2 regions of the Leifsonia sp. 10N434 genome follow, and region 1 is predicted to be linked to the other one. Evidence: predicted binding sites of a transcription regulator. Region 1 holds the regulator's gene; the other holds the start of a gene.
The links. The regulator HspR, encoded in region 1, represses chaperone genes until heat shock. The targets are predictions, from matches to a motif close to AAGTTGAGTCNNNNNGACTCAACTT.
Positions count from the first base shown of each region.

Region 1 (5,222 bases):
CCACGGCGATCGGGATGCCCACCAGTGCGATGACCGTGTAGATCGCCGTGTTCGCGAGGGCACCGAGCAGGTCCGGATCGCTCACCAGTCGGGAGTAGTTGTCGAGCCCCACGAACGTCGAACCGCCGAACGCGCCCGACTGGGTGAACGACAGGATGAACGTGCGGATCGTCGGCCAGAGGTAGAAGACGACCAGGCCGAGGGCGGTGGGCCCGATGAAGAGCAGCGCCCACCACGGCGAGGCCGAGGGGCTCTTGCGCCGCCGGGTCGCGGATCCACCCGCGGCCGGGGCCGCCCCGCCCGGCGCCGGGGACATCCCCGGCGCCGAGACGGTGCGCCCTCGCGATTCGGTTGCGACGGACATGGGCTACTTGTTCTCTTTGTCCAGCGCGGCCTGCATCTTCGTGGCCAGCGTCTTCAGCCCGTCCTCCGGCGAGACGCTCAGCGCCCACACCTGCGACAGGGTCTGGTCTTGGATGGTCGTCCAGGCGGCCGTGTTCTTCGAGGCGGGATACGGCACGGCCGTCTTCAGCCCGTCGGTGAAGATCTTCAGATCGAACTTCGGCATCGAGTCCACCCAGGTCTGCTGGGTGCCGTTGTAGGCGGGGATCACCGCGCCGGCCTCTGCCTGGATGTCAGCGGCTTCTTTGCCGCTGGCGAACTCGGCGAACTTCTTCGCGGCGTCGAGGTGGGGCGACTTGGCGTTGGCGACATTCGCGAGTCCGTGCACGACCGACTGGTTTCCTTCGGGCCCGGCGGGCAGGGCCGCGACGTTCACGAGGTCTTTGGTCGCAGCATCCTGACCGAACTTGTTGGCGCTCCAGGACCCGCTCCAGTACATCGCGATCTTGCCGGAGACGAACGCGTCCTCCGGCGACGTGTCGGTCATCTGCTGCTGGGTCGGCGAGACGCCGTCTTTGATCTGGTTCGTCCAGAACTCGATGCCCTTGAGCGAGGCCGGGTCGTCGTAGCCGGAGGTCTTGCCGTCTTTGCTGATGACGTAGCCACCGGCCTGCGGGATGGTGTTGTAGTAGTTCTGCTGGTCGTTGAGGGCGGCGGCACTGCCCCAGACGCCGGCGCTCTTGTTCGTCAGGGCCTTGGCGTCGGCGAGGTAGTCGTCCCACGTCCAGCCGGCTTTGGGGTACGCGACGCCGGCGGCGTCGAAAAGCTTCTTGTTGTACCAGACACCGATGGTGTCGAAGTCTTTGGGGGCGCCGTAGAGCTTGCCGTCGTAGGTGTAGATGTCGACGAGCCCCTTGGAGTAGTTCGCGGCATCGACGTCATCGAGCGGGGCGAGCATCCCGTTGGAGGCGTAGAGCTTGATGTTCGGGCCGTTCATCCAGAAGACGTCGGGCGCGCTGCCACCGGTCGCTGCGGTCTGCAGCTTCGTCCAGTACTGGGCGAACGGGGTGAGCTGGATCTTGACGTCGATGTCCGGGTTCTTCTTCTCGAACGCGGCGATGATCTTCTCCATCGCCGGCTGCTGCACCGGGTCCCAGATTCCGTACTGCAGCGTGACGTTGCCGCCATCTCCGCCCGAGCCGCTCGCGCAGGCGCTCAGGCCGACGGCGGCCAGCGCAGTCGCGGCAACGGCGGCCGCAATCCGGAATCTGTGGGTGGTGCGTCGCATCTCGATCTCCTTTGATGTGGGGCGGTGCAAGGTCGTTAATCGATTAACGTGTTAATCGATTAACGGCGACTCTAAGCAACGGCCACCGGATGCGTCAAGCAACGATCACCGCAGGTGCGCGGTTCGATTGCATTGAAGAGCGACGATGAATTCAGCGCTCGAGCGGGCGCCAGACGACGATCTGGTTGCTGCGGCGCACGCGGGTGCCCGCGCGCATCGAGATGACCTCGCCCTCCGAGCCCGCCGCGAAGACGCGGCGGCCCGGGCGGTTGAGCAGCTCGTCGGCGAGCGCGCTCTCCAGCTCGTGGACGCGCGAGGTCAGTGCGCCCACCTGGTCTTCCAACTCGAGGATGCGGCGGATGCCCTCGAGGCTCACACCTTCTCCCCCGAGCCGGGCGATCTCCTGCAGCTTGGCCACATCGCGCATCGAGTACCGTCGCGACTTCCCCGACGTGCGGGTGGGGCTGACGAGTCCGAGCCGGTCGTACTGCCGGAGCGTCTGCGGGTGCATCCCCGCGAGCTCGGCCGCGATCGAGATCACGAAGACCTGGCTGTTCTCGTCCATCATCATCCGCGTGCTCTCGCCAGGATGTCGTCGCGCGGGTTCTCGTCGGGGAGCTTCTCGGCGAACGACTTGAGCGCCTCCTCCGCCTCGGCGGAGAGGTGCGACGGCACGGCCACCTGCACGACGGCGAGCAGGTCGCCCGTGCCCTTGGCCGTCTGCACTCCGCGACCCTTGACACGCAGCACGCGGCCGCTCGGCGTGCCGGGCGCGACGCGCAGCTTGACCGGATCCCCGCCCAGCGTCGGAACCTCGATGGTCGCTCCGAGAGCGGCCTCGGTGAAGGTGACCGGCACGTTCACCCGCAGGTTCAGGCCGTCGCGCTCGAACACCGGATGCTTGCGGACGCTGACCGTCAGCACGATGTCGCCGGCCTCGCCGCCATCCGGGCTCGGCTGGCCCTTGCCGCGCAGCTTGATCTTCTGACCGTCGGCGACACCGGCGGGGATCTTCACCTTGATCGGCTTGCCGTCCGACGCCTGCAGCGTGATCGTCTCGCCCCTGGTCGCGGTGAGGAAATCGATGGTGGTGTGCGCGGTCACGTCGCGTCCGCGGGTCGGTCCGCCGTAACCGCGGTAGCCGCCGCTCGACGAGCCGAAGCCGCCGTTGCCGAACAGGCCGCTGAAGACGTCGTCGAAGTTGCCGCCCTGCTGGGTCGTGTAACCGCGAGCGCCGCCACCCTGACCGAACATCCCGCCGAACACGTCGTCGAAGCCGCCCTGACCGGCCGAACCGGGGGCGGTGAAGCGGGCGCCGGAGCCCATCGCGCGGATCTGGTCGTACTCCTTGCGCTGCTCCGGGTCACCGAGCACCGAGTGGGCCTCGCTGATCTCCTTGAACTTGGCCTCCGCCGCCGCGTCACCCGGATTCGAGTCGGGGTGGTACTTGCGTGCGAGCTTGCGGTAGACCTTCTTGAGTTCCGCCGGGGTGACGTCTTTGGAGACACCAAGGACCTTGTAGAAGTCCTTGTCGAACCAATCCTGGCTTGCCACGGCGCCTCCTCTCTACGTCTGCTGCTGCTGTGTCTGATGTTGCCTGAATGAAGTGTGCATTGTGAAGCCGGGGAGCGGTGGGATGTTCATCCCTTCGCTCCCCGGCCGCATGTTCCGTCTAAGCGGGGACCGCCACGACGACCTTGGCCACGCGCACGATCGTCGACCCGAGCTGATAGCCCGTCTCGACCACATCGGCGACGGTGTCGGCCGTCACATCGGCACTCGGCTGCTGGAAGATCGCCTCGTGGATCTGCGGATCGAACGGGTCGCCTGCGGCGCCGTACGAGGTGAGCCCGAGACGCTCGACCGTGGTGCGCAGCTTGGCCGCGATGGTCGCGAACGCGCTGCCCTCCTCGAGGTCGCCGTGCTTCTCAGCCCGGTCCAGATCGTCGAGCACCGGAAGGAGACCCTTCACGGTGTCGCCGATCGCGCGCTCGCGCTCGACCTCGCGGTTCGCCTCGGTGCGCTTGCGGTAGTTCGCGTACTCGGCGGTGACCCGCTGCAGATCCGCGAGCCGCTCGGCGGCCAGCTGGTCGGCGGTCGCCTGACCGCTGAGCAGGTCGAGGTCGTCGTCGCTCAGGAGCGACGCGAAGCCGTCGCCGCCCTCGGTCGGCCCGACGTCCACGAGCTCCTCGTGGGCGAGGTCGGGGTCGGAGGCCGCGTCCGAAGACGCGTCCTCCGCCCCGTCAGCCGGCTGCCGAACCTTTCCGGTCTCGGGGTCGATGCGCCGCTTGTCGCGGATGATCGGCTCCTCGTGCTCAGGCTCGTTCGAGTCCTGTCCGTTGGGGTTCTGGTCGGACATGCTTACTTCTTCTCCTCGTCCTCGACGACCTCGGCGTCGATGACGTCCTCGTCGTCGGACGAGGACTCGCCCTCGGCCTGGTCGGCGGCCGGAGCCTGCTCACCGGCGGCAGCGTCGGCCTGGCTCGACGAGTAGATCGCCTCGCCCAGCTTCTGCTGGCTCGCGTTGAGCTTGTCGTACGCGGTCTTCACCGCGTCCTCGTCGTCGCCGGCGAGTGCGCTCTTCAGCGCGTCGACGTCGCCCTGGACCTCGTTCTTGACGTCCTCGGGGAGCTTGTCCTCGTTGTCCTTGATCAGCTTCTCGATCGAGTAGGCGAGCTGCTCGGCCGTGTTGCGGGTCTCGGCGGTCTCACGGCGCTTCTTGTCCTCGGCTGCGTGCTCCTCGGCCTCGCGCACCATGCGCTCGATGTCGTCCTTCGGCAGCGACGAGCCACCGGTGATCGTCATCGACTGCTCCTTGCCGGTGCCCTTGTCCTTGGCGGACACGTGCACGATTCCGTTGGCGTCGATGTCGAACGTGACCTCGACCTGCGGGATGCCGCGGGGAGCCGGGGCGATACCGGTCAGCTCGAAGGTGCCGAGCGGCTTGTTGTCGCGAGTGAACTCGCGCTCGCCCTGGAAGACCTGGATCGCGACGGACGGCTGGTTGTCGTCTGCCGTGGTGAAGGTCTCGCTGCGCTTGGTCGGGATGGCCGTGTTGCGGTCGATGAGCTTGGTCATGATGCCGCCCTTGGTCTCGATACCGAGGCTCAGGGGGGTGACGTCGATGAGCAGCACATCCTTGCGCTCGCCCTTGAGGACACCGGCCTGCAGGGCTGCGCCGACGGCGACGACCTCATCCGGGTTCACGCCCTTGTTGGGGTCCTTGCCACCGGTCTCCTGCTTCACGAGCTCGCTCACGGCGGGCATACGCGTGGAGCCACCGACGAGCACGACGTGCGCGATGTCGGACACCTTGATGCCGGCCTCACGGATGACGTCCTGGAACGGCTTCTTGGTGCGGTCGAGGAGGTCGCTGGTCATCTGCTCGAACTGGGCGCGGGTGAGCGTCTCGTCGAGGTTGGCCGGACCGTTCTCGGTGAGCGACAGGTACGGCAGCTGGATGCTGGTCGACATGCTCGACGACAGCTCCTTCTTGGCCTGCTCCGCGGCCTCCTTCAGACGCTGGAGGGCGATCTTGTCCTTCGAGACGTCGACGCCGGTGCTGTCCTTGAAGCGCTTGATGAGCCACTCG
Region 1 covers NZ_JBFTHV010000010.1:34,219-39,440, forward strand. The annotation lists gene AC1DB1_RS19050 (carbohydrate ABC transporter permease) at 1-364, opposite strand, end outside; gene AC1DB1_RS19055 (ABC transporter substrate-binding protein) at 368-1,630, opposite strand; gene AC1DB1_RS19060 (heat shock protein transcriptional repressor HspR) at 1,782-2,195, opposite strand; gene AC1DB1_RS19065 (DnaJ C-terminal domain-containing protein) at 2,198-3,184, opposite strand; gene AC1DB1_RS19070 (nucleotide exchange factor GrpE) at 3,303-3,989, opposite strand; gene dnaK (molecular chaperone DnaK) at 3,992-5,222, opposite strand, start outside.

Region 2 (5,222 bases), on a different contig from region 1:
GAGCAGCTCCAGTACGAAGCGCGCGGGTGCGGTATCGACCGCGGCGATGCGTTCGACGACAGCGGGGGTGGCGAGCGCCTGGTGCGTCAGGTCGAGGCCGACCATGACGACGGGCCAGCTCTCGTTGAAGACGATGTGGGCGGCCTCGGGGTCGATCTTGATGTTGAACTCGGCGACGGCGCTCCAGTTGCCGGTGTGGTAGCCGCCGCCCATCAGCACGACCTCTTTGACGCGCTCGGCGATGCGCGGCTCCTTGCGCACGGCGAGCGCGATGTTCGTCAGCCCGCCGGTGGGAACCAGGGTCACGGTCTTCGGCTCGTTGGCCATGATCGTGTCGATGATCAGGTCGACGGCGTGGCGGTGGTCGAGTTCGAGCGTCGGCTCGGGGAGCACGGGGCCGTCCATTCCGGAATCGCCGTGGATGTCGGGGGCGTTCTCGATCGTGCGGACCAGAGGACGCGTGGCGCCGGCAGCGAACGGGACTCCCGTGATGCCCGCGATCTCGGCGACCGCGAGCGCGTTGCGCGTGACCTTCGGCAGGGTCTGGTTGCCCACCACGGTCGTGACCGCGAGGAGGTCGATGTCGGGGTTGCCGTGCGCGAGCAGCATCGCTATCGCGTCATCGTGCCCTGGATCGCAGTCGAGGATGATCTTCGTGCCCATGAGGCTCCACTTCGTCGGGGGTCGGCCTCGGATGCGGGCCGGCAGAGTTAAGCGCTTAATGCCTATCACGTCAAGCGCTTAACCCGAAATCGGCGTGCGTGCGCATCGACGCGTGATCGGTTCCAGGACGATTCTCGTTCCTCGAGCCGCGAAGCGGCGATCATCCCGGAATCGACAGCGCCCAGGGGGCCAGTAGCATCGATACATGCCCCGCTCCCCTCGCGTGACCGCCGCTCAGGTGGCCGAGCGGGCGGGACTCTCGGTGGCGACCGTTTCCCTGGTGCTCAACGGGAAGACCGACGGGCGCGTGTCGGCGGCGAACATCGATCGCGTGCACGCGGCGGTCGCCGAGCTCGGCTACGTGATCGACCGGGGTGCGAGCGCCCTCGCGCGCGGTCGCAGCGACCTGATCGTGCTCGTCGCACCCGACCTGTCGAACCCGTTCTTCGGTGCGGTGATCCGGGGCATCGAGGCGGAGCTGGGGGAACGCTTCCAGCTGCTGCTCTCGGTGACGGCGAGCGGCGTGCAGCCGACGGCGGCCGATGTCGGGCGATTCGCGGGCCTGCGACCGGCCGGGCTGCTCGTGGACGCGCCGTCGGATGCGTTTCTCGCGGAACTCAGCGGCGACGAGCCGCTGGTGCTGCTGGATGCGCCGGACCCACGTGCGGCGGATGCTCGCGCGGCGGATGCCCGTGATGCGGATGCCCGCGCGTCGCATGCCCGCGCGACGCATGCCCGCGCGTCGGATGCACGTGACGCGGCGACCGGCATCGCGCCGGCGTACGACGCGGTCAACTACGACATGTCCAACGCGATCGACCGGCTCGTCGCGCACCTCGCCGCGCTCGGCCACAGCAGCATCGGCTACCTCGACAGCACCACCGGAACGACGACCTTCGACCTGCGGCGCGAGCAGCTCGTCGAGGCGGCGACCGCGCGCGGGCTGACGGTGAACGCACCGGATGCGGCCCGCAGCGTGATCGAGATGGGAGCCGCGGCGTCCGCGTTCGTGGCCGCGTGGCCCGCCCTGAACGCGGCGGGCGTGACGGCGGTGGTCTGCGCCACCGACACCCACGCCTACGGAGCCCTCGAGGCGGCGCGGTCCCTCGGGCTGTCCGTTCCCGGCGACCTGGCGATCACCGGCTTCGACGATCTGCCGTACTCGCGGGTCACGTCTCCGTCGCTGACGACGATCCGGCTGCCGGGTGAACCCCTCGGACGCGCCGCCGCCCGACGGCTGCTGGCGCAGATCGACGGCACGGATGCCGCATCCGGCGACCCCGCGCTCGTCGCGACGCTCGTGGTGCGCGGCTCCACCGATCCGGAGGCGTGAGCCCGGCTGCTTCATCGTGTCGGCGGCTGCTTCGTCGTGTCGGCGGTTGGTTCGTCGGGTCGGCGGCTGACTTGTAGTGTTCGGCGGCCGACTTGTCGTGTCGGCGGCTGACCCTAGGGTCGTGCCATGGATATCGTTCTCGTTCCCGGTTTCTGGCTCGACGCATCTTCATGGGACGAGGTGACGCCGACGCTGGTCGAGGCCGGCCACCGCGTCCATCCCCTCACCCTCCCCGGTCTCGAAGCGGTGGACGCCCCGCGCGCCGGCATCGGGCTCCGCGATCACATCGACGCCGTGGTGGCGGCGGTCGACGCGATCGACGGACCGGTCGCCCTCGTCGGCCACTCGGGCGGAGGAGCGATCATCCACGGCGCCATCGACGAGCGGCCGGACCGGGTCGTGCGCTCGATCTACGTGGACAGCGCTCCCCTCGGCGAAGGCGGCGTGATCAACGACGAGCTGCCCGTGGTCGGTGACGAGGTGCCGCTTCCCGCCTGGGAGGTGTTCGACGACGAAGACCTGGTCGACCTCGACGACGACCTGCGCGCCCAGTTCCGCGCCCGTGCCATCGCCGAGCCGCGCCACGTGACGAGCGATCCCATCCATCTGCACGACGAGCGCCGCTACGACGTGCCGGCGACCGTGATCGCGTGCGAGTTCCCGACCGAGCAGCTGCGCGGCTGGCTCGACGCGGGCCTGCCCTTCGTCGCGGAGCTCTCCCGGATGCGCGACGTCGAGCTGATCGACCTGCCGACCGGGCACTGGCCGCAGTTCACCAAGCCGGCCGAGCTCGGCGAGGCGATCCGCCGCGCCGTCGACCGCGCCTAGCGCGCCGACGCGCGCCGCGACCCATCCCGCCGAGGGGTGCCAAATGTCGCTCAAACACACCGTTTGAGCGACATTTTCGCACCGTTCGACGCGCACGCCTGCGCGCCCTACGCGACGCGGGGCAACTCTCGCCAGACGCGCCGTCGACTTGCGCGAAAAGTGCGGTTCGGGCCCCGACGAACCGCACTTTTGCCGCAACTCGACCCCGCGCAGCCCCCGCGGTGGCCCCGCGGTGGCCCCGTGGTGGCCCCGCGGTGGCGAGAGGTGCCGAATGTCGCTCAAACGGGCCGTTTGAGCGACATTTCGCACCGTTCGACGCAAGCGCCTGCGCGCGCCCTACCCGACGCGGGGCAACTCTCGCCAGACGCGCCGTCGACGTGCGCGAAAAGCGCGGTTCGCCCCCCGGCGAACCGCACATTTTGCCGCAACTCGACCCCGCGCAGCCCCCGCGGTGGCCCCGCGCGGCGAGCGGTGCCGAATGTCGCTCAAACAGGCCGTTTGAGCGACATATCGCACCCCTCGGCGAACGACTCCGCGCACGCAGGAATAAACGCACCGCCCGTTTGTTGAACTTGAGTGTTCACGACTCAACTTTCAAGAAACAGGAGATTTCGTGCCCGAGAACTTCACTCCCGAAGGTAGCGAGAGCAGCGAGGGAAACTCGTTCGACGAGTTCCTCGCGCGCTACCTCGCGGGTGAGCGTGCGCGTGCCGCGCGCTCGATCGACATCAGCCGCTTCCTCAGCCGACGCACCCAGGAGATCCTGGGCGAGGCCGGCCGTTTCGCCCTGGAGCACGGCCACCGCGAGCTCGACGCGCTGCACATCCTGCGCGTCATGGTGAGCCAGGAGCCCGCCGCAGACGCGATGCGCCGGATCGGTGTCGACCCCGCCAAGGTGGCCATCGCCGCCGAGCAGCGCCTCCCGCAGGCGGGCGACGTCGTCGACGCCGACGCGGCGTCGATCACCCCGTCCGCGCAGCGTGCGCTCTTCCACGCGTACCAGGTCGCCCGGGCATCCGGTTCGACCTACATCGACCCCGAGCACCTTTTCTTCGCGCTCGTCATCGTTCAGGACACGCCCGCCGGGCAGGTCCTGCAGAACGCGGGCGTGACCGCTGACGCGCTCACCAGCGCCATGCGCGAGCCGGCGACCGTCGGCTCCGACGGCTCCCCCGTCGACGCCGAGAACGACGCGTCCGAGACCCCGATGCTCGACCAGTTCGGCACCGACCTCACCGAGCTCGCCCGCGACGGCAGGCTCGACCCCGTGATCGGCCGGCTCGACGAGATCGAGCAGACCATCGAGATCCTCTCCCGCCGCACCAAGAACAACCCCGTTCTGGTCGGCGAGGCGGGCGTCGGTAAGACGGCGATCGTCGAGGGTCTCGCGCAGGCCGTCGTCGACGGCGGCGTGCCCGAGCAGCTGCTCGGCAAGCGCGTCGTCTCGCTCGACCTGCCCGCCATGCTCGCCGGCACCCGATACCGCGGCGACTTCGAAGAGCGGCTCACCAACCTGATGGACGAGATCGGCGCGCACCGCGACGAGCTCATCGTGTTCATCGACGAGCTGCACACCGTGGTCGGCGCCGGAGGGGCCGGCGAGGGCGGCGGTATGGACGCGGGGAACATCCTGAAGCCCCGCCTCGCCCGCGGCGAGCTGCACCTCGTGGGTGCCACCACGCTCAAGGAGTACCGCCGGATCGAGAAGGACCCCGCTCTCGAGCGCCGGTTCCAGCCGGTCACCGTCGGCGAGCCGAGCATCGAGGACGCCGTGCTGATCCTGTCGGGTCTGCGCGGAGCCTACGAGGAGCACCACGGCGTGCAGTACACGGATGACGCCATCCGGTCCGCCGTCGAGCTCTCCGCCCGCTACGTGTCCGACCGGTTCCTGCCCGACAAGGCCATCGACCTGATCGACCAGGCGGGTGCGCGACTGCGCCTCTCGCTGGGCAAGCGGGTCGACGCATCCGCTCTGATGGAGCGCCTCGCCGGCCTGGAGGCGTCGAAGAACGCCGCGGTCGGCGCCGAGCACTACGAGGAGGCCTCGCGGCTCCGCGACGAGATCGAGTCGGTGCAGTCCGAACTCGAGTCGCTGACGGCGAAGCCCCGTCCGGATGCCGTGATCGGCGAGCCCGAGATCGCCGCGGTGATCTCGCGTGCGACCGGCATCCCGGTCAGCCGGATCGGCGAAGCCGACCGTGAGCGCCTCGCGCGGCTCGAGTCCGAGCTGCACGAGCGTGTGATCGGCCAGAACGACGCGGTCGTCGCGGTCGCCAAGGCCGTACGCCGCAACCGCACCGGCCTCGGAGACGAGAGCCGCCCCGTGGGCAGCTTCCTGTTCCTGGGTCCGACCGGCGTCGGCAAGACCGAGCTGGCCAAGTCCCTCGCATCATCGCTG
Region 2 covers NZ_JBFTHV010000004.1:323,376-328,597, forward strand. The annotation lists gene uriH (uridine-preferring nucleoside hydrolase UriH) at 1-663, opposite strand, end outside; gene AC1DB1_RS12860 (LacI family DNA-binding transcriptional regulator) at 869-1,996, shown strand; gene AC1DB1_RS12865 (alpha/beta fold hydrolase) at 2,123-2,824, shown strand; gene AC1DB1_RS12870 (ATP-dependent Clp protease ATP-binding subunit) at 3,438-5,222, shown strand, end outside.
Region 2: AC1DB1_RS12870 (ATP-dependent Clp protease ATP-binding subunit) is a predicted target of HspR. The motif match lies at 3,394-3,418, and genes of this name have one in related genera.